2 regions of the Turicibacter sp. TJ11 genome follow, and region 2 is predicted to be linked to the other one. Evidence: a T-box and tRNA genes for the amino acid it is inferred to sense, from the RefSeq annotation. Region 2 holds a T-box; the other holds one or more tRNA genes.
The links. A T-box is a leader RNA that pairs with one kind of tRNA and senses whether it is charged. The one in region 2 lies ahead of thrS (threonine--tRNA ligase), so its partner is inferred to be a tRNA-Thr.
Positions count from the first base shown of each region.

Region 1: it encodes a tRNA-Thr, which carries the amino acid that the T-box ahead of thrS (threonine--tRNA ligase) is inferred to sense. The anticodon was not compared.

Region 1 is NZ_CP069349.1:2,446,738-2,462,273, reverse strand. It holds gene JRC48_RS11795 (DHHW family protein) at 1-400, opposite strand, end outside; gene JRC48_RS11790 (MBOAT family protein) at 415-1,827, opposite strand; gene JRC48_RS11785 (DUF4358 domain-containing protein) at 1,891-2,415, opposite strand; gene JRC48_RS11780 (hypothetical protein) at 2,662-3,060, opposite strand; gene smpB (SsrA-binding protein SmpB) at 3,419-3,886, opposite strand; gene JRC48_RS11770 (CapA family protein) at 3,909-5,405, opposite strand; gene rnr (ribonuclease R) at 5,435-7,765, opposite strand; gene secG (preprotein translocase subunit SecG) at 8,620-8,850, opposite strand; gene JRC48_RS11755 (AI-2E family transporter) at 8,967-10,070, opposite strand; gene JRC48_RS11750 (HlyC/CorC family transporter) at 10,340-11,572, shown strand; gene eno (phosphopyruvate hydratase) at 11,688-12,977, opposite strand; tRNA gene JRC48_RS11740 (tRNA-Thr) at 13,231-13,304, opposite strand; gene gpmI (2,3-bisphosphoglycerate-independent phosphoglycerate mutase) at 13,485-15,026, opposite strand; gene whiA (DNA-binding protein WhiA) at 15,273-15,536, opposite strand, start outside.
Region 2 is NZ_CP069349.1:1,395,562-1,411,097, forward strand. It holds gene JRC48_RS06820 (phosphotransferase) at 1-737, opposite strand, end outside; gene JRC48_RS06825 (hypothetical protein) at 721-2,127, opposite strand; gene JRC48_RS06830 (M42 family metallopeptidase) at 2,896-3,981, opposite strand; gene rplT (50S ribosomal protein L20) at 4,225-4,584, opposite strand; gene rpmI (50S ribosomal protein L35) at 4,628-4,825, opposite strand; gene infC (translation initiation factor IF-3) at 4,850-5,317, opposite strand; ribosomal protein L20 leader region at 5,412-5,547, opposite strand; gene JRC48_RS06850 (hypothetical protein) at 5,603-6,586, opposite strand; gene thrS (threonine--tRNA ligase) at 6,739-8,676, opposite strand; T-box leader at 8,753-8,964, opposite strand; gene dnaI (primosomal protein DnaI) at 9,049-9,957, opposite strand; gene JRC48_RS06865 (replication initiation and membrane attachment family protein) at 9,963-11,333, opposite strand; gene JRC48_RS06870 (hypothetical protein) at 11,396-11,761, opposite strand; gene coaE (dephospho-CoA kinase) at 11,804-12,421, opposite strand; gene mutM (DNA-formamidopyrimidine glycosylase) at 12,422-13,267, opposite strand; gene polA (DNA polymerase I) at 13,936-15,536, opposite strand, start outside.

The DNA.
Region 1 (15,536 bases), 1.1 Mb from region 2:
TAGCTGTTGCTAAAATATTAGGCATCTTCTCATGAAAAGCATTAATAGCCTCTAAATTTTTTTCATAATAAGGTCCCGCTTCAGTAAACATCTCTAGTAAATAATCTTCAGCGAAGTAAACCCCGTTATTTTCTTTCTTTTGAAAAAATAATCGCTCAACATCAGACTTCAATCCAACCCAAGCATCTTTTAAAACGAATTGATCCATCATGTATTGATCAAATTGTTGAGTATACTTACCTGATATTAGTCGTTCAAATGAAAAAGAAGGAAGCTGCTGTAGTGGACGATTTTCTGATTCTGAAATTTCACGGTCTTCAGTTATGACATTAACTAACGATAATCCAAAAATAAAAACTAAAAAGGTGATGATAATAATTTTATTTTTTATTTTATCCAATGAAACAACCTCCTTTAAAAGCGGAAATACAAGAATGGATTATAAGCAGAATCCACTAAATAAGCAGTCGAAAGAATTAAAATTAATAAACAAACAATAGGCGATAAGACAACGTCAAGTAATTCTCCTCGCTTAGATTGCTTTAACTTTTGATACATTTGTTTAGCAAGTGGCGTTGAAGCAACGACTAGAATGATTAATAATACTCCATTTGTCATTAAGTAGTAAAGCGTAACCTGATCATATAGAGCTACTTCTTTAAAACCAAACATGACCCTAAAATAATCTTTTAAATAAGAAAGATTTTCAAAAGCAAACAATCCCCATCCAATGATTAATAACACTAACGTATACAAATGTCTAATTAAACGTGGAGCATAACTTAACCATTTCATTAAAAAGACTTTTTCAATAGTAATAATGATTCCAAAATAAAGTCCCCATAAAATAAAGTTCCAACTTGCACCATGCCAAAGTCCTGTTAAAAACCAAACGATAAAAACATTTAAGTATGTTCGCCATTTTCCTTTTCGATTTCCCCCTAAAGGAATATACACATAATCTCTAAACCAAGTTCCAAGTGAGATATGCCAACGGCGCCAAAACTCTGTGATACTTTGTGAAATATAAGGATAGTTAAAGTTTTCTAGTAATTCAAATCCAAACATTCTTCCAAGCCCAATTGCCATATCTGAATATCCACTAAAATCGAAATAAATTTGTAATCCAAATGCAATAACCCCTAGCCATGAAGTCATCACGGTTAGCTCAGATATAGCCATAGATGAAACTTGACTCCACAACAAGCCAATGTTATTGGCTAATAATACTTTTTTACCTAATCCGATCACAAATCTTTCGACTCCACTAGCAAATAAGCTTTGTGTTTCTTTACGATGATTGAGTTGCTCTGCTACGGTTTGATAGCGTACAATCGGCCCCGCTATTAACTGAGGAAACATCGTAACATAGGCCCCTAAGTTAATGATATTTTTTTGTGCAGGAGCATCTTTTCTAAAGACATCTATCGTATAAGACATCGTTTGAAACGTATAAAATGAAATCCCAATTGGAAGTGCAATATCAGGCACTGTAAAAGTTGTACCTATAAGTGCATTTACGTTTGAAACAATAAAACCTGAATATTTAAAGAACGTTAATAAACTTAAGTTAACAATAACAGCAAATATAACGACCTTTTTTGCTTTTTTAGGTTGATCAGCATACTTCTCAACTAATAGCCCGTTAATAAAGTCGATAACCGTCGAAAATAACATCAAGACAATATATACAGGTTCTCCCCAGGCATAAAAAATAAGACTGACGATTAATAATATGAAGTTTCTATATTTTCTTGGTACGATAAAATAAAACAATAAGGTTATTGGTAAAAAAACAAACAAAAAAACTAGACTACTAAAAACCACTCGTTTTACCTCCCATCATATAAAAAGAAGATTGAGCAAAACTCAATCTACTTTTATTACTTATTATTTTACTTGTTCTTCAAAAAGCTTAACAATCTCTTCTGCTTTTTCACTTGTTACATATAACGCATAGTTTCCTTGTGTTTTAATAACATTTCCTTTAACGAATTCATATTGATCTGGTAAGTATTGAGACCACATAGCATCTTGATCTGATAATACTTTTTCATATCCAGCTTTAATATTTTCTAAAGCAGTTGCATCTTTAGCTTTCGCTACCATTACTAATTCAGATTTTACATTCATCATTGGTTGTAAAATATATCCTGACTCGATATCTTCTGTATTAAATGTTCCTTCATACATTAACATTTGTTCTGGGTCTGTCATATCGATCACATTATATCCTGGTAATGCTCCGTCTTGTAATGGAATATCATAAGAAGTTGATAATAATTCTTGAATCTTCGTGATAATAACTTCAGGAGATACTTCACTCGTTGATGTATTGTTTTCTGCTCCTTTACTGCATCCGACTGCTAAGACTGTTACTAATACAGCCATCATGATTAATTTAATCTTTTTCATATTAGGTTCCTCCATTATTTGATTACTTCATAATATTCATTATAAAGAAATCCTCTGTTCTTTTACATTAAATTAGACGAATCTAATAGGTATAGTGTTCCATATTTATTAAAAATATTTATTTTTTTAAATTATTCCTATAAAAAAAGGAAGATTCTCTTCCTCATTCCATATATCATATATCTCTGCAGTCTATTGATTTAACACTTAGACAAACTACACTCTATATTGAAAACTAATCTACCATTATACATATAAGTTCAATGCTTCTTCTAGGTTTAATGGACTAACACTCTGTTCATATCCTTCAACATAATATTCATAGTTTTTAAATAATCTCAATAAGTTAAAGAAAATATCTAAATCATCCTCTAATATGTAAGTAGAATATAATTCTTGATTGACTTTCACGGTAATACGTTGGCGAGCAAGGTGTGTGATCTTAGCATCTGCAACTTCATAGTATAACTCAACTGTTTTAAACTCATTAGGTAAGCTTTTTAACAAACTAATAAACTTTAGTGCATCCTCATCATAAGGTTGTGATTCTTTCGAATTAATGACGATAGTATATCTAATTAACACTGGTTTTTTCGATTGACCATTATTAAATTCGATGATGTTAAGTGTTTCACTCTTTAACATTTAATCCCCCCTTAAATTCTCTGACGATACTCTAATCACCCGTAAAGCTCTACCTCAAAGATTATATGGTAGTTGTTTCAAATATATACCTATCATCTTTAATATCTTAGACTAAAGCTAAAAATCAGGATATTACTCATCTAAACTCCATTACCATATCTTTCAATCTTGATTAACACCATGATTTGAATAGACAAAAAAAGACAATACAAAAAATTGTATTGTCTTTTTTATACAGAAATATCTTTCATCACTTTACAATCGTTTTAGTTTAATACTATTTTCAATCCTAACACAGAGTTTATTCTAGTTAACCGTTTTAACATACGAAAAAATTATCTAGATTTATATAAACTGATTAGTATTTTTGACGATCACGTAAAGCTTTTTCAATTTGACGATTTGCGTCTTTAGCCTTTAAATCTTGACGTTTGTCATAATTTCTTTTACCTTTGGCTGTTCCAAATAGAAGTTTAGCATACCCATCTTTAATATAAAGTTTTAATGGAATCAGTGAGTATCCACCCATTTTTTGAACTCCAATTAATCGGGCAATTTCTTTTTTATGAAGTAATAACTTTCTTGTACGAAGAGGTTCATGATTAAATCGATTTCCTTGCTCATAATGTGCAATATGCATGTTATGAACAAAAGCTTCATTTCTATCGATTCGAACAAATGAATCACGTAAATTCACTTTTCCAGCACGAATGGCTTTAATTTCTGTTCCTTGTAAAACTAATCCTGCTTCAAAGGTATCTTCGATGAAATAATCATGACTTGCTTTTTTATTTTGAGCAATTGTTGATCCAACACCTTTTGGCATCTCTTCACCACCTTTTTAAACTTTATTCCTCTAATTCATTATAAGTAATGTAATCAACGACATCTACACTTTCCGAGTAATTTTCCATTAATGATTTAATCGATTCAAAATAATCTGCTTGTGATGAATCGACTAGTGGGACTAACTGATAATCTGATGTTGAGTTTTCAGCGTAGTTATAAGTTGGCATAAACTGTGGTTGGCTAATTTCGATTTGAACCTCGTCACCAATTGTTGTTTTTTTAATGTCAAACTTCATAATACCACCGACCAAGCGTTCAAGTCCAACTTGTCCCGAAATAAAATTACCTAATGAATAAGCCACGACTGTTTCATTACCATTTTGTCCAGTTAAACGATCCATTGGTTGTAAGACATGTGGATGAGTTCCCAAAATAACATGAACCCCTTGATCTGATAACCACTGCGCTTGTTCCGTTTGAAGTTGACTTGGAACATTTGAATATTCAACACCCCAGTGCATCGAAACGACAATTACATCAGATACACTCTTTGCCTTTTCAATGTCAATCGCTGCTTGTTGATAATCAAATTCATTAGCTAAGTAAGGTTTATCTTCTGGCACCTCATATCCGTTAAATCCATAGGAATATGATAATAAGGCAATCTTTATATCATTTTTCTCAATCACTGCAATTTCATCACGTTTTTCTTGTGAATCTGTAGATCCCGCTGTAATAATACCTTCGAACGTTTCCCAATTTTTTTGTGCTGCAACAACACCCGCTTCACCTTTATCTAAGGTGTGATTATTCGAGCGTGCAAACATATTAAATCCAGCTCCAATTAAATCTCTTGCAATTTCATAAGGACTATTAAAATTAGGATAAGTGGATAGCCCGACTTCTATTCCACCAATGTTTGTCTCTTGATTAGCAAATGCAAAATCTGCTGGTTCAATATACTGATTAATTTTTTCAAACAATGGACTAAAATCAAAGCTATCTCCTTCTAAACGAAAATCATTATACACCGTATCATGTAATAAAACATCTCCTACAGCAACCATCGTTGCTTCATACACATGAATCTCAGGCCCTAGTGAAAATGTAATTTCAATGACTTGTTCATATGGATTGGCATCATAAGTAATCGCATAACCTGAGTTAACTTCAGTTGAATACGTGGATTCATGATAAATAATATCATCTACCTGTATCCTTTCTTCTTCCACTAACTCATTTAGATACGTTTTAATTTCAGTATCAGATTTACTCGAAACATCTTTCCCCTTAGAAAACGTTAAAACAATATCGCACTCTTCTGTTTTTTCACATCTCTGTTGGTTGATAACAGTTCCATAGGGTACTGTGTCGGAATAAACATTGCTATATTCAATATCAATATCATTGGCTGCTTCGTAATGCTTAACACGATCCACATCCCATCCAACCATATCAGGTAGCACAAACGATTGTGCCAATACTAATAGACCAACCATGACGAATAAGAATAAGACGACATTACGCCACTTAATAGTTTTTAGTTTCTTCATCATGACTTAATTGCTCCCTTTCGGTATTTATTCTACTTTTTATTTTTTGTCTGATTTGTCGACTTTGTACCTTTTGATTTTTTTCTTTTTGGTTTTGGATTTTTAAATGTTTTATCTGATGGTTTTGATGACTTACGTGAACGAGCAGGGCGATAGTCTTTTTTATCTCCCTTCTTATCTTTAGATCGATTATTTTTTGAAGTTGAAGTTCCACGCGTATCAATTCGCTTAAATCCACGTTTTTGACGACTTTTGCTCATTCCAACTAATTGGAAATCAATTGTTCGTTCCTCTTTACTTGCTGCTGCTACAGTAACTTTTACAATATCCCCTATTTTATAAATCGCCTTTGTTCGACGACCAATTAATGCTAAATTATCTTCATCAAATTCATAGTAGTCGTCTGTTAAATCATTAACATGAACTAAGCCCTCTACCGTATTTGGTAACTCAACATACATTCCCCATTTAGTCACAGATGAAATAACTCCCTCAAATTCTTCATCAATAAATTGTGTCATGTATTCAGCTTTTTTCATATCCTCTACTTCGCGCTCAGCATCAATCGCATCACGCTCACGCTTAGATGTTTGCTCACCGATTTCTGGCATAACGGCTGTATAGTAGTCTAATGTCTCTTTCGATAAATCTTGATCAAATAAATAACGACGAATTAAACGATGTACAACTAAGTCTGGATAGCGACGAATTGGTGATGTGAAGTGTGTATAAAACTCTGCTGCAAGTCCAAAGTGTCCTAAACTTTCTTCACTATAACGTGCTTTTTGTAAAGAACGTAACATCATCGTATTGATGGCAGCGTGCTCTGGTTTACCATGAACTGCTTCCGTAATCATTTGCAATGCTTTCGGATGAACATTTTCTTTTGTTCCTTTAATTTCATAACCTAATGCACGTGCTAATTTATAAAAACGTTCTAACTTTTCTGGTTTTGGATGTTCATGGACACGATAAATGAAAGGAACATCCATCCAATGGAAATGTTCAGCTACGGTTTCATTAGCTGCTAACATAAAGTCTTCAATAATACGTTCAGCGATTTCTCGTTCACGTAAGACAACATCAATTGGAAAACCGTACTCATCAACAATAATTTTTGATTCTTCTAAATCAAAGTCAATTGATCCACGATCATGACGTTTTTGACGTAAAATTTTAGATAGTTCATACATTAATTTAAATGTTGGAACTAACTCTTTATAACGCTCACAAAGCTCTGCGTCTTCATCAATTAAAATACGATTGACATGATTATAGGTCATACGTTCAGTTGTTTTAATAATAGATGGGAAAATCTCGTGACTAACGATGTCACCAGTAGGAGAAATCTCCATTTCACACGTAATTGTTAAACGATCAACCTGTGGATTTAATGAACAAATTCCATTCGATAAACGATGTGGAATCATCGGAATCACGCGATCGACTAAATAAACACTCGTTCCTCTAAAAAATGCTTCACGATCAAGAGGTGATCCTTCTGTCACATAGTAAGAGACATCAGCAATTGAAACACCTAATAAATAATTTCCGTTATCAAGCATACGAACATGAACAGCATCATCTAAGTCTTTTGCATCGTCCCCATCAATCGTAACAATCGTTTCTGCACGTAAATCTTTACGACCTTTATAGCTATCATGATCAGGTTCATTTGGAATTTCAGCGGCTTGTTTTAATGCATCTTCACTAAATTCAGGAACGATATCGTACTTATAAACAACTGATAAAATATCAATTCCTGGATCATTTTTATGTCCTAAAATTTCAGTGACTTCAGCTTTAACCACATTGTTCTCTAAGTAATCCACAATACGAACACGAACCTTATGATCTTTAACGGCTCCTTTAGTTTTATTTTTAGGAATGGCCACTACGGCATGATAACGAGAGTTATCTGGTTTAACATACCCTACTTGTTTAATTTCATAATATGTTCCGATAAAATCAGTCATCCCACGTTCAAGAACTTGAGCAATTTCCCCTTCTAAGCTATCACCCTTAGATGAAGGTAAGATTTTAACTAACACGGTGTCTTTATGTAACGCACCATTTAAATGTTCACTACGAACATAAACATCATCCATTTCATCAATTTCAACGAAACCAAATCCTTTAGGATGAATCGAGATAATTCCTTTATAATAACCTAAATCACGTGCTAAATCATAGCGATCATTTTTTGAACGAACAACAATCCCTTCGTCCTCAAGTTTCACCATTAATTTAACAAACTCCTTAAATTTATCTGACCCTTCAATTTGTAGATATTCCACTAATTCCTCGATCGTCATCGCCTCATATTGGCTAGATCCTAATAATTCTAATACTGTATTGCGCAAATAGCACACCTCCAACTCATAAGTTATATTCTATCATAAGTAAACAAACATTTAACCACTTTTTGCTATTATAAGACAAAGTACGTTATTTGACTTATCTATCACTATTTTATACAAATGTACTTATTTTATATCACGAATCCTCTCATCTAGTTAGAAAAACAACCAAAATTTATCATTAAGTAGTAATATTTAATAAAAAGCTATAATTTACTGATCAAAAATATATGATGACGATAAATTGATTGCTAACTCATCTAATATATTAGTTTAACAAGAAAACTTATAATTATTTTGAATTAAACACTTGTAGATTTTTCAAATGGATCATTTAGACTAATGCATGAACTTATCTTTTAAAGATTTTTAATCAACATGACATAAACTTCATTTTTAAGAATAGATCTTTATCTCTTTAAATTAGTTATCCTCTTGTTTTTTATAACTAAGATAAATTCTATGAGAATGAAAAAATACTTAAATAAAATAAAAACTCATATTCTAATTGAATATGAGCCTTCTATATACAAACAGAAATTTATGTAATCATTTGATATCAGTCTTAGGTAATGAATAAGTTTCATCCTAAGACAAACAATTTCCCAGACATCGTCTACTATTTTAAAACCATTAGTAGCGCTTAAAAATTCTTTTTAAAAAATTAATCTGAACCTATCTATAAAAAGCCAAATACATTTTAAACTTTCATTATCAGTTCAACTACTAAAAACTTATTCATATAAAATATATTTCAGATTTTTCAAAACTAGTTTTTGTTATTTAGATACTTTAATCGGATCATCTTTTGAGTTCCGGTTAATTATCTATTCATAAAGATCATAAGGACCTAGCCTTTATTTCATAAAAATAATTAATCCTAAAACAAGAAAAATAACTGAACAGATATAGGTTGCACGTACGATGTAAGCTTCTGCTCCACGCTCTTTTTGATTTTTAAATAACTCGCTGTTACCACCCGTAAGAGAATCACTTAATCCTTGTTTAGAACTTTGTAAAGCCACTAAAACAATTAGGATTACAGAGACAATCATAAATAAAATATCCTCAACACCATATTGGAACATCCTAAACCCTCCTTAAACTATAACAAAACTTTACCATATATATGTTATATTTTCAACTATTATTTAAGACGAGAGCTTAACATTTGTAAATATGTACCATTCATTAAAAAAGTTCGCTAATCGCGAACTTTTTGTTTCCATTCTTTTAAACCTTCAAAAGCATATCGGCAAATAACTTTTACAATTCCTGCAATCGGAATGATAAAGATGATTCCTATCACACCAAAGATTTGGCCCCCTATGATAATTAGTGTTAATAACATAACAGGATGAAAATCAATAGACTTTGAAAAAACTAGGGGTTTAATAAAGTTTCCTTCAATGAAATTTAAAGCCATCACACCAACTACCACATACACCGGTGTCCATACCGAAACCATTAATCCAAAAAGTGCAGCTGGAATCGTTCCGATAATTTGACCAACATACGGAATGATATTTAAAAAACCGATCAACGTCCCGAACACAATCGCATTTTCTAGTCCAAGAATTGAAAAATAGATTGAAGCAATGATGGATAAAACGAATGATACTAACAACGTTCCTGAAACATATCCTTTAACGATTTCTTCTGATTCTTTCAAAATATGATACAGTCGATGTTGCTGATGATGAACTAAAAATGATTTTACCTGTTCACGAATTTCATAGAAATTTTTCAAAATATAATATAAGACGACGGGAACTAATAACAGCATTCCAATGACTAAAGTAAAGCTACTACTAAATGAGGAAATCCATAATCCTAAAGTAGATAAGAATTTTGAAAAGATTTCAATAAATTTTGAATTTTGAGAAAATAAGTGACTGAAGTCATATTGATAAAGTTTGACATAATCAAATTGCCATGACTTTAATAAGTTCTCTACTTTCACCATAAGCGTCGGAACTTGATTCATAATGTCTTGTACACTTATCACTAAATTTGGAATTAAACTAAAAATAGCATAAACGATTCCTCCAATAATCGAAACAAACGTCATCAAAATTGAATATGAACGTTTAATTTTCAAACGACAAAAGAAATCAACAATTGGATTCAAAAGATAGGCGATACATGTAGCAATTAAAAAAGGACAGATAATCATATAGATCGCAGAGAAGATAGGTTTAACAATCGGAAAAATAAGAATAAAAATACGTACCGTAACTAATACTCCAATTAAAAAAATTAAACTATTTAGCCACTTATAATTTATAGATTGTTTGATTTGTTTCATTATGATCCCCCTTATTGATTGTACTAATAGATTACCATATTTTTCAGTTTTTGAGGATAAAACAAAAACACATATTTTATATTAAATCCACATATATACTACTAGTCTATTTCCATTCAAATTAGTTTTATCTCATTAAAGACATTTACCTAAAAGATGATAGACAACAATTCGACTCTTAGGTTTTGACTCCTCATTAGGTTATTTGATAAAAGTCTTTCATTTGTAGAAAATTTTGATTACTTACATAGGTACAAGGATGTGATTATATGATGGATAAGCAACCGTTAATCATTTTTACTCTCATTTTCTTAATTATGATGTCAGCTTACTTTTCAGCGACAGAAACAGCTTTTTCATCACTCAATAAAATTCGATTGAAGCACTTAACGAATAGTGGTCATGAACGGGCACAACAAGTATTGAATGTTCTAAAGCAATATGATCAATTACTTTCAACTATTTTAATTGGAAATAACATTGTTAATATTTTATCAGCTTCATTAGCGACTATTTTATTTACAACTTATTTCCCGAAAACGGGAGTCAGTATTTCCACTCTTGTAATGACTATTCTTATTCTTATTTTTGGAGAAATTTCTCCTAAAAGTTTGGCTAGAGAGGTTCCAGAGAAATGGGCAATGCTATCAATGCCACTGCTTAAGTTTTTTATCATTATTTTATCGCCTTTAAATTTTATCTTTACTCAATGGAAAAAACTACTTTCTAACATTTTTTCTTTTGATAGTTCTGAATCGATTACTCCTGAAGAAATTAAAATGTTAATTGATGAAGCGAAGCATAACGGTAACTTTAGTGAAACAGAAAGTAAATTAATTAAATCAGCTATTGAGTTTAATCAATTATGCGCTGATGATATTTTAACACCACGTGTTCAATTAATTGCTATTAATCTCGATACGTCAAAAGAAACGATTCAATCATTGTTTTACACCACTGGATTTAGTCGTTTACCCGTTTATCAAGAAAATATTGATCATATTATTGGAATCTTACATGAAAAAGATTTTAACCTATATAAAGATTTACCCACTTACTCTTTATCTCAGTTAATTAAGCCAATTATTTATAAGACCGCTAATAGTAAAATTTCTAAGCTTCTTCTTACCTTTCAACAAACTCAAACACAACTTGCTGTAATCTCTGATGAGTATGGCGGAACACTTGGTATTGTAACACTCGAAGATATTTTAGAGGTTTTAGTGGGTGATATTTGGGATGAACATGATACAGTCATTCATGACTACAAACAACTTAATGAAAATACCTACTTATTTAATGGCCAAACAAGTTTAACTAAACTATCTGATACTCTTAATATTAAGATCGATGCCGATTGTAATAGTGTGAACGGTTGGATTATTAATGAATTAGGATATATTCCTAAAGTCGATGAAATATTTAACTTCAAAAACTTAACAATAAAAATATTAAACTCAGATAGTAGACAGGTGACTCAAATTATAATTATTATCAACTAAAAAAGCCTTGAATTTATCAAGGCTTAATTTAATTGATGTAACTAATTAAAAACCCTCTCTTCGTCGGAGTGAAGAGAGGGTTTTTTGAGTCATATTCTTCTAAAAAATAATTAAATTATTTTTTTAAGTTGTAGAATGATTTAACTCCATTGTAAACAGCTTGTTGTCCTAATTCGTCTTCGATACGTAATAATTGGTTGTATTTTGCAATACGGTCTGTACGAGACATAGAACCTGTTTTGATTTGTCCAGCATTTGTAGCAACTGCGATGTCAGCGATTGTAGCATCTTCAGTTTCTCCTGAACGGTGAGATACAACTGCAGTGTATCCAGCTTTCTTAGCCATTTCGATAGCTTCGAAAGTTTCAGTTAATGTACCGATTTGGTTAACTTTGATTAAGATTGAGTTAGCAACGTTTTTCTCGATACCTTCAGCTAAACGCTCAGTGTTAGTTACGAAGAAATCGTCTCCAACTAATTGAACTTTATCACCGATTTTTTTAGTTAAGTAATCCCATCCAGCCCAGTCGTCTTGGTCTAAACCGTCTTCGATTGAGATGATTGGATATTTTTCGCATAATTCAGCGTAGAAATCACATAATTCTTCAGATGTGAATACTTTTCCACCTTCACCTGCTAAAACGTATTTTCCATCTTTGTAGAACTCAGAAGAAGCAACGTCCATAGCGATCATAACGTCTTTACCTGGAACATATCCAGCTTTTTCGATAGCTTCTAAGATAACTTTGATAGCAGCTTCGTTTGATTCTAAGTTTGGAGCGAATCCACCCTCATCACCAACTGCAGTGTTTAATCCCATACCGTGTAATACTGATTTTAATGCATGGAATACTTCAGCTCCCATACGGATAGCTTCTTTGAATGTTGGAGCTCCAACTGGCATGATCATGAACTCTTGGAAGTCGATGTTGTTGTCAGCGTGCTCTCCACCATTGATGATGTTCATCATTGGAGTTGGTAATTCTTTAGAGTTGAATCCACCTAAGTAACGGTATAATGGTAATCCAACAAAATCAGCAGCAGCATGAGCAACAGCCATAGATACACCTAAGATTGCGTTAGCTCCTAATTTTCCTTTGTTTTTAGTTCCATCTAATGCGATCATTAAACGGTCAATTCCACATTGGTCAGTAACATCCATACCAACTAATTCAGGAGCGATGATGTCGTTAACGTTTTTAACTGCGTTTAAAACACCTTTTCCTAAGTAACGTGATTTATCTCCATCACGTAATTCAACTGCTTCGTAGATTCCTGTAGAAGCTCCAGATGGTACTAAAGCACGTCCAAAAGATCCGCTTTCAGTTGTTACTTCTACTTCTACAGTAGGATTTCCACGAGAATCTAATACTTCGCGAGCATATACATCAACAATATAAGGCATGTATGACATCTCCTTCTTTTCTAAAATTTTCACACTTCTTATTATAATACATTTTTTTGCATATTAAAGAAGTTTTTATGCTGTAAGCGCTATTTTTTATAAAATAAACCAATCTATTAATCTACAGAAAAAATGCTAAAAAGGTATACTTTAATTAAATACCTACAATAATATGCACTAACTGAACAGACTTTATGCTTGATCTATAAAAATAAAAAAATCCAGACAGTCGCTGGATTATATTCTTATAAACTGGTGCCGAGTGCGAGAATCGAACTCGCGGCTACGCATTACCATTGCGTTGTTTTACCACTAAACTAACTTGGCTTTCCAATATCTATACTAACATATTAACCATATTTTTCAATATAATTTTCTTTTTTTATCTCTAAAATAATCTTTATTTTGGTTCTAAATGGTTATTAGGCTGATCATACCTCTTGTATTTTTATAAAAATATCCATAAAAAGAACGTATCACTAGATACGTTCTTTTGTGTTTATTCAATTATTTAATAATTGATTTTCCAGTCATTTCAGCCGGTTGTTCAACACCTAATAATTGTAACATTGTTGGTGCTAAATCTCCTAAATTTCCACCGTCACGTAATTCGATTCCTTCTTTTGTTACGATGACTGGAACTGGATTTGATGTATGAGCAGTATATGCTCCACCATTTTCATCTTCTAATTTTTCTGCATTACCGTGGTCAGCTGTAATAATAGCAACTCCACCTTTAGCAATGATTGCATCTACAACTTTACCTAAGCACTCATCCACAGCTTCTAATGCTTTTACTGTTGCATCAAATACACCAGTGTGCCCAACCATATCTGGGTTAGCAAAGTTTAAAATGATTGTATCATGAACATCTTTATTAATCTCAGCTACACATGCATCCGCTACTTCATAAGCTGACATTTCAGGTTTTAAATCATAAGTTGCAACTTTTGGTGAATTGATTAAAACACGAGTTGCTCCTTCGATTTCTTTATCTACTCCACCATCGAAGAAGAATGTTACGTGAGCATATTTTTCAGTTTCAGCAATACGTAATTGTTTTAATCCATTTGCTGAAATAACTTCTCCGTAAGTATTAGCTAAATCTTGTAATCCAAAGATAACTGGTCCATTAACCGCATCCCCGTAAGACATCATTGAAATGAAGTAAACATCTTTAGGTCCTTTAGATGGATCTAATGCAGGTTTTCCTTCTTTAGCAAAGTTTGCAACATTTTCTGGATTAGATAATGCGATTGCAATCTGTTGTGCACGGTCAGGACGGAAGTTAGCAAAAATTACTGTATCTCCATCTTTGATTAATCCATTTGCATCAACAACAAATGGTGCAACGAATTCATCTAAAACATCATTTTTGTAAGAAGCTTCTACCCCAGCTTTAGCTGATTCAAAAGTTTCTCCAATTCCTTGAGTCATTGCATCATAAGCTAATTGAGTACGATCATAGTTTTTATCGCGGTCCATTGAATAGTAACGTCCTGATACAGTCGCTACTTTTCCAATTCCGATTTCAGCTAATTTAGTCTCTAATGCTTCAATGTACTCTAATGCTGATTTAGGTGCAGTATCACGTCCATCTAAAAATGCATGTACGTAAACTTCTTTTGCACCTTGAGCTTTTGCTGCTTCAACTAATGCATACATATGCTCGTTGTGTGAATGAATTCCACCTGGAGATAATAATCCCATTACATGAATGTTTTTATTGTTTTCTAATGCGTGTTTGCATCCTTTTTCAATCACTGGATCATTTTTTAACTCACCATTTTTAACAGCTAAGTTAATACGAGTTAATGATTGATAAACGATACGTCCAGCACCTAAATTTAAGTGTCCTACCTCTGAGTTCCCCATTTGTCCTTCTGGTAATCCAACACCTAATCCAGAAGCTTCTAATGTGTTATGAGGGTATTTATTAAATAAACGATCTAAGTTTGGCATTTTGGCCGCTTTAACTGCGTTTCCAGCAGTTTCATCACGTAACCCGAAACCGTCTAAAATAATTAATGCTACAGGTTTTTTAGTCATGTTATTACCTCCTTCATCTTATCTAATTTATAGTATACTAAACTTTAATTGACAAGTACATGAATATCCCTAATGTAAGCGGTTTTTATTTTGAACAAAATCAACTTTAGTATGTCAAACTTTTAGAAATCTATGTAAGTTTTCATTCATAAAATAAAAACCTTATTCATAACATGACGTTACAAATAAGGTTTAATCTTTTGTTTCTAAGTTGAAACGATTAATAAGAATCATCTCGCTTTAGTTTTATTTTTCTAATGAACGTTTTTGCTGATTTTCCCGAATTTCTTCTGCCATTTCGGACAACTTTCTCATCCGATGATTGACGCCTGACTTAGTCAACTTCATCCCGCGTTCCGTGGCAATTTCACTTAAATAAGTTAAATTTTCCTCAGGAAACTCTAACCTTAACCTGGCAACGTATTGTAAACGTTCTGGTAACGAATCTATTCCATAAACAAGATCAATTAGTTCAATGTTATCAATTTGACGCTGCGCTGCAGCAATTGT
Region 2 (15,536 bases):
CCCGGAACGGCATGATAATTTTCTAAAAAATAATAAATATCTAGTGAAGCAATTGAAAACATACTTTTCTCAAAATTAATTAAGTAAGTTGATTTTTCAGTGACTAATAAGTTAGCAACGTTCACATCGCCATGAATTAAACTAACTGGCATTTTTTTATCTCGTTTAATGAGGTCATAAAACTTTTTAAGCTCATCATGCGCATGATGCAACATGGTATAAAGCATCGGATAGACCATCATAAAATACCAGTCATACGGTGATCGTTCGCGTTGTAACTCACACTCCTCGATACTTTTTTGTAAATAATCATAACTATTTTTTAGTCGCTTATAATCTTTACTATAAATACGTTGCAACTCATCATCACTCACATCTACCTCTAACTGCGTTTGTGCATGTAACTTATTTAACAGTTCAATATAGTAATTAATTTGTTGTTCTAACGGCAGAGGAATGGTTTTAACGTAATCGGTCAAATAGAAAAATTGTTGATCAAATGGAACATAATGATTATTATCTCTCGTACGATAAATTGGTAAAACATTATGAGACAGCGCCTTATAAGCAAAAAGTTGCTTCATAATAAACTCATCATCACCACTGGCAATCTTTAATAAATAATCATGATTTGAGGCTCTAATTTTCATTGATTTACGAGTGATGGCTGTCATCGATTCGATCTTTAAATCGTAATGAGCTTCTACAAAGGTTTTTATCTCATCGTAATTTGCCATAATTAATCATCACACGATCACCGCACTGTAAGGAATGATTTAACTCCTCTAAGTTATAGATAGCTTTTTCAGGAACATTATACTTTGTACAAATCGTTGAAATAGTTGTTTCTTCTTCTTGGACAAAGACAATTTTTAAAATACTTTCTCCATCTAAAAACTGAGTAGCAATTGAATCATCATATGAATCACTTGAAACGATATGATTTTGTTCTGTGATGATTGCTTCTTCATTTGCCTCAGTTGATTGCATCACGTCTTCTTTCTTTTCTGAAACTTGTGCCGATTGATTTTTTTCAACCATAGGAGCTGTTAAAACCTCTTCAGTCATTGGTTGTGAATTCGTTTCTTCTTCGCACTCTTCTTCCTCATCTAAAGAATATAACATATCAAAGATATCTGATTTTTGCGTTGGAGCCGGTGCCTCTTGTACGACCTCTTTTTCTTTGATTGGAAATGGTAACACTTCTTCTTCCTCTTTGATCACTAATGTTTCTTGAGGTTTCACGACATTTGAAGCTTTTGTCATTGGAACCACAGGATTTACTTTAACTTTTTCAACGACTTCTTCAACTGCTGGTTTTGAAACTGATGATTCACTCTGTACAGTTTCAACCACTTCAACTTCTTTTGGTAATTCTGAAACGGCTTCAACGACAGTTTCATCAGCTTTAACAGGTGCTTTTTGCATAAATTGTTTCACTTTATCAGTTAAAGACTCTTTACGCTCTGTTGCTAATTTAGGGTCAATCGCTTCTTGGACATGATCCAAAACCACTTCATCAAAATCAATATAATCTAAATCATCTACCTCTGTTTCTTGATTACTAACGTTATCACTTAAATTCCCTTGAGAATAATCAATATAGTCTGTCACTTCGTCATTTTGATTCATTTGTGCTACTTCTTTTTCTTCACAAGGTTCTTGTTTTTGTTCTTGAGGAACTTCTATTTGGTTAGCATGTTCAGCTGGTGCAACAACAGCTTCTTTTGTAAATAGAACAGGTGCTTGTGTTTGCACTTCAACTTCATTTTCCTGTTCTTCAACAAGTGTGATTGAATTATCCAAATCATAACCATCTAAATTAAGATTTAAGGTTAAAAATAAATTACTTCCATCTTGAACTTGATAATCAAAATTCGTAATATCTGGCTTAATTTGCTCTCCTCTACCGTTGTTAGGTAAAGTAATATCAATTGGAATATACTCTTTAAACGACTCTTGATTTCCGTTTGTTGTCGTATATTCCCCATCGATTAAAACTTGCCCACGTAATGATAAATAGTCCCCCTCATCATACGCTTTAGCTTGTGGATCAATATTGATTGATACAATGTCATTTATGTTACTGATCGGTAATGTACAATCCCAATTAAAAGAATAACTCATTCTTTGACCTCCTAATTTTGATATTTCAGTTCATTATATTCGTCAATCATAAAAATATGAAAGATATCTTAATGAACACCCAAGGTCTTTAATACTTATTGATGAACCATCTTAATCATTACCGTCAATTCTTATCTCGATTATCTGATAGTATTTACTAAAATTTTACAAAAAAACCCTCGATTTATATCCAATTTTTGTATATTTAGTCGATTATTTATGATATAATATAGCTATCCAAGAAATTGGATGACATAACAGTACCCTATTAATACAACATATCCCATCTCGTTGTATTAATAAATGTATTCTCTTTCCATTCTAATTTTTATTATTCTTTTGAGGTTGAATGGACCTCATCTTTGTTAAAAAACTCTTTTACAGACATTTTTCTCTAATTAACAACAAAAAAACAGCTATCCTTTGGTTAGCTGTTTTTTTTATTTGGCTCTATTAGACTCAATTGTTTGTTTGATATGTTAAATTAGGTTGCTCTAATGTTAGAACAACCTAATTTGAATGATTTTAGTAATGTGTTTCAGAGTTAAACAAACGGTATTTATTCTCTATTTTTTGAGTATAATTTAATTTCATCACATCGAGGACATATTTCAACATAAATTTTATTCTTCAAATTCTCAAATCCCTTTTTTTGTTTAGCTACTTTCATCCCTCCATATAAATTATCATTTAAGAATTATAGATATATATGAATAACACAGCCTTTAATTTAAAAACTGACATCCTCTTAAGATGTCAGTTAAACTATTATTCAAATGTAATCTTATGAACTGTTTCTTTATCTAAACGTTTAACAACTTCCGTCATTAATTTAACTGTATTCTCATAGTCATCACGATGGATCATTGAAGTATGTGAATGGATGTAACGTGATGCAATTCCAACAGACATAGCTGGTGCTCCATCATGTGCTAAATGCATTTTAGCAGCATCTGTTGCTCCACCTGGTGTTACGTCAAATTGATAAGGAATGTTTAATTCTTCAGCTACTTCAATTACAAAATCACGAAGTGCTTTATGACCTACAAGACCTCCATCAATTAAGGTAATAATCGGTCCTTTTCCCATTTTAGCTTGAATTTGATTCGTTACACCTGGTACATCCCCAGCTAATCCTACATCTAAAGCAAATACGATAGATGGATTGATCATTTGACTTGTTGTTGATGCTCCGCGACATCCAACTTCTTCTTGAACTGTTCCAACACCATAAACGATATTAGGATGTTTTTCTTCTTTTAAATTATTTAAAACTTCAACCGCTACTGCACATCCAATACGGTTATCCCATGCTTTTGCTAACAAATATTTTTCATTTGCCATCGTACGGAATTCAATATAAGGAGTAATCATATCGCCTGGGCGAATTCCTAATGCTTCAACTTCTTCCTTGCTGTCTACTCCTAAATCAATATACATATCTTTAATATCCATCGGTTTTTGACGCGCCTCTGGTGTTAAAATATGTGGTGGAATTGATCCAATCACTCCATGATACGTTTTTCCTGAATGAGTGGTAATTGTCACTTGTTGAGCAAGCATGACTTGCCCCCACCATCCACCGAGTGTTACGAATTTAATATATCCATTATCATCGATTTGGCGAACCATAAATCCGACTTCGTCCATATGTCCTGCAATCACAACTTTAGGACCATCTTCTTCCCCAACTTTTTTTGCAATTAATGATCCAATGTTATCTTGATAAATCTCATCAGCGCTATCACCGATATATTTTTTCATGACTTCTCTGGCTTGTCGTTCTTGTCCTGGAACGGCATTAGCATCAGTCAACTCTTTTAAAAAAGTTAATGTTTGATCTAATTGACTCATTAGTTTTCTCCTCCAATTCATAATGTACTCACTGTAGTATCATACCATTATATACAATATTTGAAAATATTTTTAAATGGATTTTCAAGAACAGAGTTTATGATTAATTACTTTTAGTTTTAATTTGACTAAATTCCTTTTATTTATTCATGTCATATATAGATGAAGTTAATTTTTTAATAAAAAAAGACACTATCAAAAGATAGTGTCTAAATAGTTATTCAAAAATAATGAGCAAATTAATTATTTGTTCATTGCTTCTTTAGCAGTGTTTGCTAAAGCAGTGAATGCAGCAGCATCAGATACAGCTAAATCTGCTAACATTTTACGGTTAACTTCGATTCCAGCTAATTTTAATCCGTGCATTAATTTGCTGTATGATAATCCGTTCATACGAGCAGCAGCGTTGATACGAGTGATCCATAATTTACGGAAGTCACGTTTTTTCTGACGACGGTCACGGTAAGCATATTGTAATGATTTCATTACTTGCTCGTTTGCTGTTTTATATAATGTATGTTTAGATCCAAAGTAACCTTTTGCTAATTTTAAAACGCGTTTACGACGTTTGCGTGATACAACTCCACCTTTTACACGTGGCATAATGAGTTCCTCCTTTGTTGTTACGAAAAATGTTTAGTGATTATTATAAGCTATATAACATATCTTTGATACGTTTGTAGTCGCTGTTTGATACAATACCAGCTTTAGCTAAATGTTTCTTTTGTTTAGTTGTTTTGTTATGAGCTAAGTGGCTTGTATAAGCATGAGAACGTTTTAATTTTCCTGATCCTGTACGTTTAAAGCGTTTAGCAGCTCCACGATGAGATTTCATTTTTGGCATGGTAGAGTTCCTCCTTTATCTTTTCTACTTTTTCTTTGGTGCTAAAACGAGAAACATTGAGCGTCCATCAAGTTTTGGATTTGATTCAAGATCCGCAATTTCAGCACACGCCTCAGCAAAGCGAGTTAAAACATTGCGTCCGAATTCAGTGTGCGCGATTTCACGACCTTTGAAACGTACGCTAACTTTAACTTTATCACCCTTTGCAAGGAATTTTTGAGCATTTTTTAATTTTGTATTAAAGTCATGCTGTTCGATGTTAGGGCTTAAACGAACTTCTTTAAGACTAACAACTGTTTGGTTTTTTCTAGCTTCGCGAGCATGTCGTTGTTGTTCGTAGCGGTATTTACCGTAGTCCATAATACGACACACAATCGGATTAGCTTGTGGTGCAACACATACTAAGTCTAAGTTTTGCTCAGAAGCAGCACGTAATGCATCCTTACGTTGCATTAATCCAAGTTGTTCGCGATTAGGACCAACCACTAACATTTCCTTTGCGCGGATATCTTCGTTGATTAAGCTCTCGTTTTTTACATTTTTCTTGCTAATGATGAGCACCTCCAATTTTATAGAACATTCATGGAAAAAAAGAAAAACGCAAACACAAAGTGCCCACGTTTTAATCACAATCACATTAACAATATCGTCGTAACGATAGTGACGTTTAACCTATCAGCTCTAGCTAATCAGGTGAGAAGTGGGTACTTCTTCTTTCCACATGATATTCACAGTTATTAATTATAACACTTTAATTATTATATGTCAATCAAGTGTTTAATATTCTTTATTTTTTAGATTAACATCATTTAGCATGCCGCTATTGATTAAAGTCTGTAGTGCTTTATCACTAATGACTTCATCTTCAACAAGTCTATCATAGGTTCCATTTTGAATCAACTCTTTATAGTAAAAATTAAAATTTTCCAACGTCATTACGTCTTTTTCAATATAAGAATTTATATGAGCTAAGTAATCTTTCATTTCTTGTTCACTAATTTTATTATCAGGAAAAAAACTTAAAAATCCTGAAGTCGTTGCGATAAACGGAATTAAATCATTAAAAGCGTCGTGTACCTTTTCTTGTTCATTGGGATGCTTTTTCATAAATGTTTCAAGTTGATCGAAGTTCACTTGATTATTATGAAAAATAAGATCAAAATCATCTTCAAAATAAAGAATGTTCTCTTGCAGTTGCCGATAAGGTTTATAAAAGTCACTTACTAACGAAGAGATCACCGGATTAACTTTTAATAAAAGACTTGAAATAGAATACGGTTTAGTCAGATTAAAAAGAGGAAATGCTATTATTATTAAAACCACAATCATATAGGTATACATATTTAATACACTTAAAAAAAGACTAAAACATTGATCTGGTAATCGATCAAATTTGACGGTCTTAAAAACATATTGATGCCACTCATAATTGACTGAAAAAACATATAAAATACTTTTAATGATAATAAAAAAGATTATAAACAACAGACAGAAAATAATAAGTGGAATTAAGTAAGATTCATACGGCTCAACTAAGTAGTAAAAACTATCTGGAATAAAAAGAGATAAGCTCATACTTTTTGGAATATATCCTATTAATTGATGAACTAGTTCCCATGCTGTTAAAAACGATAAACTAATGGTTGTTAACTGAATAAGTAAATGGGTAAGACTGATTCGATAAGATTGATAATACCCCCTATATGCTGCTATACCAAAAATTGATAATACGACTGCATCAACTAGTAAAACTTTTATCACTTCCATTACACCCAACGTTGTCACCACTTTCACAAAGTTATCTTTCTCACTCTTTTCTTTACATTGTAAGTTTTATTTCACCATTATATTCCTGTAACGATTATTTTTTGTCCAATGAATATAAAAAAATAGGAGACTAAGTCTCCTATTTTTTATTCAGGTTTATGATTTTTACGTTCTGCAATCTCTTCTACTAAGAAATGAACGAATTCTTTAAGTGGTAATGTTTGAGTTTTTTGTTCTCCAAAACGACGGAATGTCACTTCACCATTAGCAGTTTCTTTATCCCCTAACACGATAGACATTGGTACTTTCTTCGTTTGAGATTCACGAATTTTATATCCCATTTTTTCTTCACGATCATCAAGTTCTAAACGGATTTTATATTTACGTAACTCTTTAGCTACTTCTTTTGCATAGTCTAAATGATATTGATTGTTAACTGGGATAACTGTCACTTGAGTTGGTGCTAACCATAGAGGGAATGCCCCTTTATAAGTTTCAATTAAATAAGCCATGAAACGTTCGTATGTTCCAATTAATCCACGGTGCATAACGACTGGACGTACTTTTTCTCCTGATTCAGAAACATAAGTTAAATCAAAGCGTTCTGGTAATAAGAAGTCTAACTGAATTGTTGACATCGTAATATCATGACCTAATGCTGTTTTAATTTGAATATCTAATTTTGGTCCGTAGAATGCAGCTTCTCCTTCTGCTTCAATGAATGGAATGTTATTTTCAATTAATGTTTCACGTAACATTGATTCAGCACTTTGCCACATTTGATCATCATCATAGTATTTCTCTTTGTTTTCAGGGTCACGTAATGATAAACGATAGTAGTTGATTTCAACACCGAAATCTTTAATCACACGGTGAATTAATTCTAAACAGCGTGAAAATTCCTCTTTAATTTGATCTGGACGAACAAAGATATGTGAATCTGTTAAAGTCATCGCACGTACACGTTCAAGTCCTGTTAAAGCACCTGATGCTTCAAAGCGATGTTGGATGACTTGTTCTGCATAACGGATTGGTAAATCACGATATGAGCGTAATTTTGTTTTGTAAACCATCATGTGGTGAGGACATGACATTGGGCGTAAAACTAATTCTTCATTGTCCATGTTCATTGGAACAAACATATCTTCTTGATAGTGCGCCCAGTGTCCTGACGTACGATATAAATCAACTGATCCCATAACAGGCGTTGCCACGTGTTGGTATCCGTATTCTTCTTCTAAGTCAATGATATAGCGTTCAATTTGTTGACGAACTTTCATTCCGTTTGGTAACCAAATTGGTAACCCTTGTCCAACTAATGGACTGAATGTAAATAACTCTAATTCACGTCCTAATTTTTTATGATCACGCTCTTTACGCTCTTCTAAAACACGTAAATGATCAGCTAATTGATCTTTAGTAAATGCTGCTGCACCGTAAATACGAGTTAACATCTTATTGTCGCTATCTCCGCGCCAATAAGCACCTGCTACATTTAATAATTTAAAGAATTTGATGTCTTTTGTATTTCCAACATGAACACCACTACATAAATCTGTAAAATCACCCTCAGAGTAAGTTGTGATTACTTCTCCTTCTTTAATCGCATCAATTAATTCTAATTTATATTCATCTGTTGCAAATAATTCTTTTGCTTCTTCACGACTTAATTCACGACGGATAATTGGTAAAGCTTCTGAAGCGATTTTTTGCATCATTTTTTCAATAGCTGCTAAATCCGATTCAGTAATTTTAGATTCTGTATCGACGTCATAGTAGAATCCATCTTCAATGGCAGGTCCTACCCCGAATTTTGCATCTGGATATAAACGTTTAATTGCTGCTGCCATTAAATGCGCCGCTGAGTGATTAATAATCTCCCATGCTTCTGGACGATCATTTGTAATTAATTCGATTTTTGTATCTGCTTCAATTGGACGAGTTAAATCATATAAATGTCCATTTAACTTAGCCGCTACACAGCGTTTACGTAATCCTGGTGAGATTGATTGTGCAATTGCTTCTGCAGTAATTCCATTTTCAAACTGCTTCACATTTCCATCTGGAAAAGTAATGTTAATCATAATTATTTCCTCCTTTATGTCTCATCATTGGAGCGAATTTTTATAAGCATAAAAAAAATCGCTCCTAATTCTTTCGAGTAGGAACGATTGAAATCGCGGTACCATCCTATTTCCGATAAAATAACTTTTATCAGCAACTTAATTCGACTTTAACGCGGTCAACGGGAATCTTTTTCAAGTCCAGTTCAAAGGGAGTAACTTAATAATCGTTCTTAGAAATCTTACAGCCTAGGATTTCCTCTCTGAAAAGTCGTTTTTATTAAATCATATCCTTATCTATACTTTTTATGTATCTATTATGTCCTATATAATATGTGTATGACACTTATTATAATGCAGGATTTTTTTGAAATCAAGCAAAAAACAATTAAATTATCGCTTTTGACGATAATTTGTTCCTGTAATTGCGACTGGAATCGTCAATGCTTTAATACGTTCTAGTACTCGGGCTCCTTTGATCTCTTCAACTTCACCCTTTTGAGTATAAGAATAATGATGTTGGAGTTCATTATAATCTAAGTTAGAGGTAAAGAAAGTCGGTAATCCTTGATGCATTCGATAGTTTAAAATACGACCTAACACTTCATCTCGCATCCAGCTTGTCATCGATTCACTTCCGATATCATCTAACATTAAAACATCAATTTCTTTTAACTGTTCAATTTTATCATAGGCATTACTATTTTCACTATTAAATCCTGACTTGATTTCAGCAATGAGCTCTGGAAAGTAAACGAGCCCACAAACAATCCCTCGTTGCGATAAAATATTAGCAATCGCACTAAGCATATAAGTTTTTCCCGTTCCAAACGGCCCATATAAATATAGTCCGCGCCCCTTTTTTGTTGTGATATACTCATGAATAAACATCGAGGCTTTCTCATAAAACTCTACTCGTTCAGGATCCATGATAAACTGTTCAAAGTTGGCCGTTGAAATATCGATTGGCATATGAAAACTTTTAATATTGACTAAGTGTTTTTGATTCATTTCAAACTGGCAAGGTGTATAAGCAACTTTTAATTGCTTATATGAAGGTTTTAGTGTTGGATGATGTCCTTTAACAGGTTGCTTGCAACTTTTTAATCCTTGACATCCTTGACACTTTTCTTTGTTTCTTAAAAATTCATCTAAATCAGAAATATAACTTGAGATTAAATTAGGATCAACCTCGGCTTTGTATTCATTCATCGCTGCTACAATTTCTGGTTCATTTAAAATTTCAGCGTACGCTTCATTTGCCCCTTTTGACTTTACCATTAAATCTCCAATACGTTGCACGACTCTCACCCTTTCTGATTTAAAAGTTGACTTTGTAATTTTTTCATACGCTCAATTTTTTGTAAATCTTCCTCGCTTAACTGTTTCTTTTCTTGTTTCGGTTGATTAGCTGTCTTCAACCAATCAGGAACTTGTTCTTGACGAACGACGCGTGTCGTCTTTGGATATACTTTTTTGGCTGCTGGCATCGTTTTTTCGAGTTCTCTTTTTTGCTTCGCTTTTAAAGTGGCACGAACTTGGGCAATGGCCTTTTCGGTTGTATCAATTTCTTTGCGTTGCCACTCCCCTGCAATTTTTTCAACCAATTGTTTTGGTAATCGACCATCGGAAATATTTAAAACATAATCGACTAAGACATTAACAACGCCATCTGGCATCATTTGATCTAACACGAGCCATTCTACTAATTGACGATCAGCTGGAACAGGCTCTTTTTGATGCTGTTTAAATCGTAAAAAATCAAGTGGATTTTGAGACAAGTGTACGAGTAACTGTTTTTCTTTAGAAAGAATCACTTTTTCTTCATCCATCCCAGGAGATGGCTGATTTATTTTTGGCATCTCTACCACTTCAATTGGCTTTCCTTTATTTAAGAATTGAAAATATTGCTTCGCTTGTTTTCTAAACGTATCTAAATTAACAAAACCATCTGAATCTAAGGCATCAAAAATTAAACGTGCTAATTCATGTTCATCTAACTTATATAAAAAAGCAGTTTTATTAATTTGATCCAGTAACTTATCTGATAATAGTTGCTCATCCATTCCAAATTGTTTTAATAATGCAAATAACAATTCTTGATCAAAGGCTAATTCTAACTTCACCCCACGTTGTCCATCTGGATGTTGGGGTAAGGGACTTGCCTCTAAATTAGCAGAAGATTGCATTAAAACAGTGGTATCAAATACTTCATTAAACGGTTTTGAAATATTGGTTCCTTCAATTTTTGGAATATCTTGAATAAACAATTGCTTTAATTGCTGATAATCACTATTTCCCACTTTTAAATTTAAAAAGACATTAATAATCCCATCATTAAAAAAAGCTTTTGATTGCATCGGTTTTTTAAGATAATAGGTCAAATGATGATTTTCCTCAGTGACATAAACTTGAATCAATCCAACCGCTTCTAACTTATATCTTAAAGCCAATAATTCTTCGACTCCAACATTTAAAACTTGTAATAATAGATGATGTGTAAATAAAGAGGAACTACTTTTATTAGCTAATGTATTTAAGGTGATATATAAGCTAACCGCCTGAGGGCCAATAATAGGTTGATAAAGTAACGTTAAAATTTGTAACTCTTCCGAAGTCATCATTTGTGTGACACAAAGTTCGAATTGAAGATTGGGTTTTATTATCGTTGTATCCACCACAAACACTCCTCCTGTTAAAATGTGAAATCCCTATCGAAAATAGGGATTGATGTACTATATTATCGGTTTAAAGCAAGCCCTTTAAACATTAATCGTTTATCTAATGCTTGATAAAGAGATTGAATGACTTTTTTCCCTTTTCCAAAGCTAATGATTCCAGATGTATTCACTGTAAAGTCAACCGTTGTTTCAATTGGATTTATTTTAACAACGGTTACAATGACTTCACAATCTTTACGCTTTAACATTAACTCTTGGCGAGTATCATCTTCAAACGCCAATGTAAATTCTAACTCACGAGCTACCTCTAATAAAGCAGTTTTCGTTTGTTGATAATTATTTTTGTAATAATGTGTTAATAATCCTTCATCTGTCGCTCTTTCTCCCGACTCATAATGCGTTTTAAACAGATCCATAAATCCCATTTTTAATTCCTCCCATGTTTCATCAATGATTATATTTTAAGACTAATTTGAAGATAGTTGACACGCCTTCTCCCAAAGCATTTCAAACATCTGCTCAAACTGAGTTCGTAACTCACGGATTGAACGTTCATTATTAATAACATAATCTGCACGATCTCGCTTCTTTTCTAATGACATCTGTGAATTAATTTTTGCTAAGGCATAATCTTCACCAATCTGATCCCGCTGCATTAAACGTTTCACTTGAATGTCACGAGAAACATAAATCACTAACGTTTCATCAACTAATGATTCAAATCCACTTTCAAACAGTAGTGGAACATCTAAAATGACCAATTGTTCTCCACAGGCTTTTGCTTGTTCAATCCCCTCAACTAGCTTCTTTTTTACCAGTGGATGAATCATGTCGTTTAATTTTTGCTTTGCGACTTCATCATGAAAAATGATCGATCCTAGTACATCTCGAGCCAATTCTCCAGTTTCTAAAATAACATTCGATCCAAATTCACGCGCTAAATCATTCAGCAATGGACTACCTGGCTTTTGAAGTTGCCTAACAATTTCATCCGCATCTAAGACAATAATTCCTTTTTCTAAAAACCATGATGTAATCGTACTTTTTCCTGATGAAATTCCACCTGTTAATCCTACGGTTAACATTTATTTCATCTCCTTTGACAGTAACTTCTGGCATGTTGGGCAAAAATATGTTCCTCGTCCACCCACTTTAATTTTTTCAATAGGTGTTTGACAGATATAGCAGTTTTCTCCCTTTCGCTGATGAACTAACAATTCATTTTGAAAGGTTCCCAAAATACCATGCGATGAAGTAAAGGTGCGAATCGTCGTTCCCCCTAACTCAATCGCTCTAGCTAAAACTTCTACTGTATATTTTACCACATCTTCAATCTCTTTGTCTGTCAATTCTGAACTTGAAGTTAATGGATGAAGTTTGGCACGATGCAACACTTCATCAACATAAATATTTCCCAGTCCACAAACAACACTTTGATCAAGAAGTAATGACTTAATTGGTTTCTTTTTATTATAAATTTTTTGTTTAACATATTCAGGTGTAAACTCTTGTGAAAAAGGTTCTAGCCCTAGGACTTGAAATGGAGAAGTTGTTTCTAAGTCAATTTCTTTATCATATAAATGATAAGTTCCAAATTTTCGGGTATCTTGATATAACAAGCGTTTTCCGTTATCTAATGTGAAAATGACATGAACGTGAGGATTTAGTTCAAACTCATCATCTGCATAAAAATATTTCCCTTCCATTCGAAGATGAGAAAGTAAATAATAATGATCCAAGTGAAAAACTAAATATTTACCTCGACGACTCACTTCTTGAATCGTTTGATTTTTCAGCTTATTTTTAAATTCCTCTGAATCCATATTTTTAATCATAGGTTCATAACGTAGTTCAATATCTTGAATCATTCGCCCTTTAACATTTTGATTTAGTGCTTCTTTAACCGTTTCCACTTCTGGTAATTCTGGCATATTCTCAAACTTCCTTTTTGTCTAATCTAATTGTTTATTTAACCATGAACTGATAAAACTCAGTCACTCTAATTTCCAATTCATTTTCTATATATGAAGCGAAAAAGATTTCACATAAAACGAAATAGCCTTAGTTGATTGATTTCATTGGTATAAAGACTAACTATAGTGGCGTTAAAATTTTTTCAATCATGAAAAACTTATCGCCACTTATATATTATTGCTAGTTCAACAAAATCAATTCTTTAAACTGCTCTAAATACACTAGGTGATGTCATCATCACCTCTATGACCCAATCTCAGATATGATGCTAGTTGCATATTAAAAGACTATCATAAGTGATTCTTACTCTAGCTGTCAACTCATCCAAGTCCATTCATGAAAGTCCTAAAGCCTTTATACATCGTTGTACCAGCTTATGCATGACACCACAGCCTTGCTTAGCTTATTCATCTTTTTTCGATATGCAAACAAAAAACATCTCTCATTTTTTAACATCATCAGTAATCGTTATATTACCTGGGAAACATTTTATTTAAAAGTGTCTAACCTCTTATTTATAAACGCAGAAAAGGACATCAAGTAAGCTACATGATGTCCTTTTCTAATTGTTTTTATACCGTGGCACTTATGATGCTTCATCAATACATGTTTATTTTATAACACTTTACTTCGCATCATACCAAGTTGGACCGTACGAGTAATCAGCTTTTAACGGAACTTGTAGTTCGACAACATCTTCCATTGTTTTCGTGACTAACTCAATCATTGTCTCTAACTCTTCTTTTGGAACTTCAAAAATTAGTTCATCGTGTACTTGAAGTAATAGACGAGATTTAACCTCTTTCTCTTGCATCGCTTGATAAACATCAATCATTGCTTTTTTAATAATATCTGCTGCTGTTCCTTGAATCGGTGCATTCATTGCCGTGCGCTCCCCAAACTGACGAATCGCATAATTTTTCTGAGTTAACTCAGGAATATAGCGACGGCGCTTAAATAACGTTGAAACATATCCATTATATTTAGCATACTTCACGGTATCCTCCATATACTGATGAATTCCTGAATAAGTTTCTAAATAATGATCAATATATTTTTTTGCCTCTTTTTGAGTAATATTTAAATTCTCTGATAACCCAAAGGCACTCATTCCATAAATAATTCCGAAGTTAATCGCCTTTGCTGAACGACGAAGATCAGACGTCATTTCTTCTTCAGATACTTTAAAAACATCCATTGCTGTTTTCTTATGGATATCCTCACCTTGTCTAAATGCCTCAATTAACGATTCAGTATTTGAAATGTGTGCTAAAATACGCAACTCAATTTGTGAATAGTCAGCTCCTAAAATGATCCATCCTTCTTCGCTTGGAACAAAGGCACGTCGAATCATGCGACCTTCTTCTAAACGAATTGGAATGTTTTGAAGGTTTGGCTCAATTGAAGAAAGACGTCCTGTTTGAGTTAACGCTTGATTGAAAATTGTATGAACTTTTCCATCTTCGTAGCACGCTTTTTTTAATCCTTCAATATAAGTTGAATAAAGTTTGGTTAACGTACGGTATTCCATAATACATTCGATGATTGGGTGAGTCCCCATTAATTTTTCTAATACATCAACATTCGTTGAGTATCCTGTTTTTGTTTTCTTTATAACAGGTAGTGATAATTTTTCAAATAATACTTCTCCTAATTGCTTAGGTGAATTAATGTTAAATGCCATTCCAGCTTGTTCATAAATTTTCGCTTCTAATGCTTCAATGCGACCTTTTAGATTTTGTCCCATCTCATCTAATGTTTTTAAATCTAAAGCCATTCCCGTGTATTCCATCATTGCTAATACTTCAGCTAATGGCATTTCCATTTCTTTAAATAAACTTAACTGTTCTTGTTCTTTTAATTGCTCAAGTGCTGTTTCTTTCAATTTCATAACAGCAGTAGCGATATCGATCGAATGCTCGGCCACCTTCTCAATCGGAGCAGTTGCACGTTTAGCACCTTTTCCATAAACTTCTTCATCATATGACACATCATCATAATCATAATGTAAGGCTACTTTTTTGATTTCATTACTTACATTCGTTGGATTAATGACGTAAGTAGCTAATAATAAATCAAATTCAACCCCACGTAAATCAAACCCTTGCCACATTAACGCAACACGTGAACGCTTCACGTCAAACACTGATTTTTTAATTTCTTCGTTTGATAAAAATGACATGAATACTTGGCTTTCCTTAGCCACTTCAAAAGGCACATAGTAAG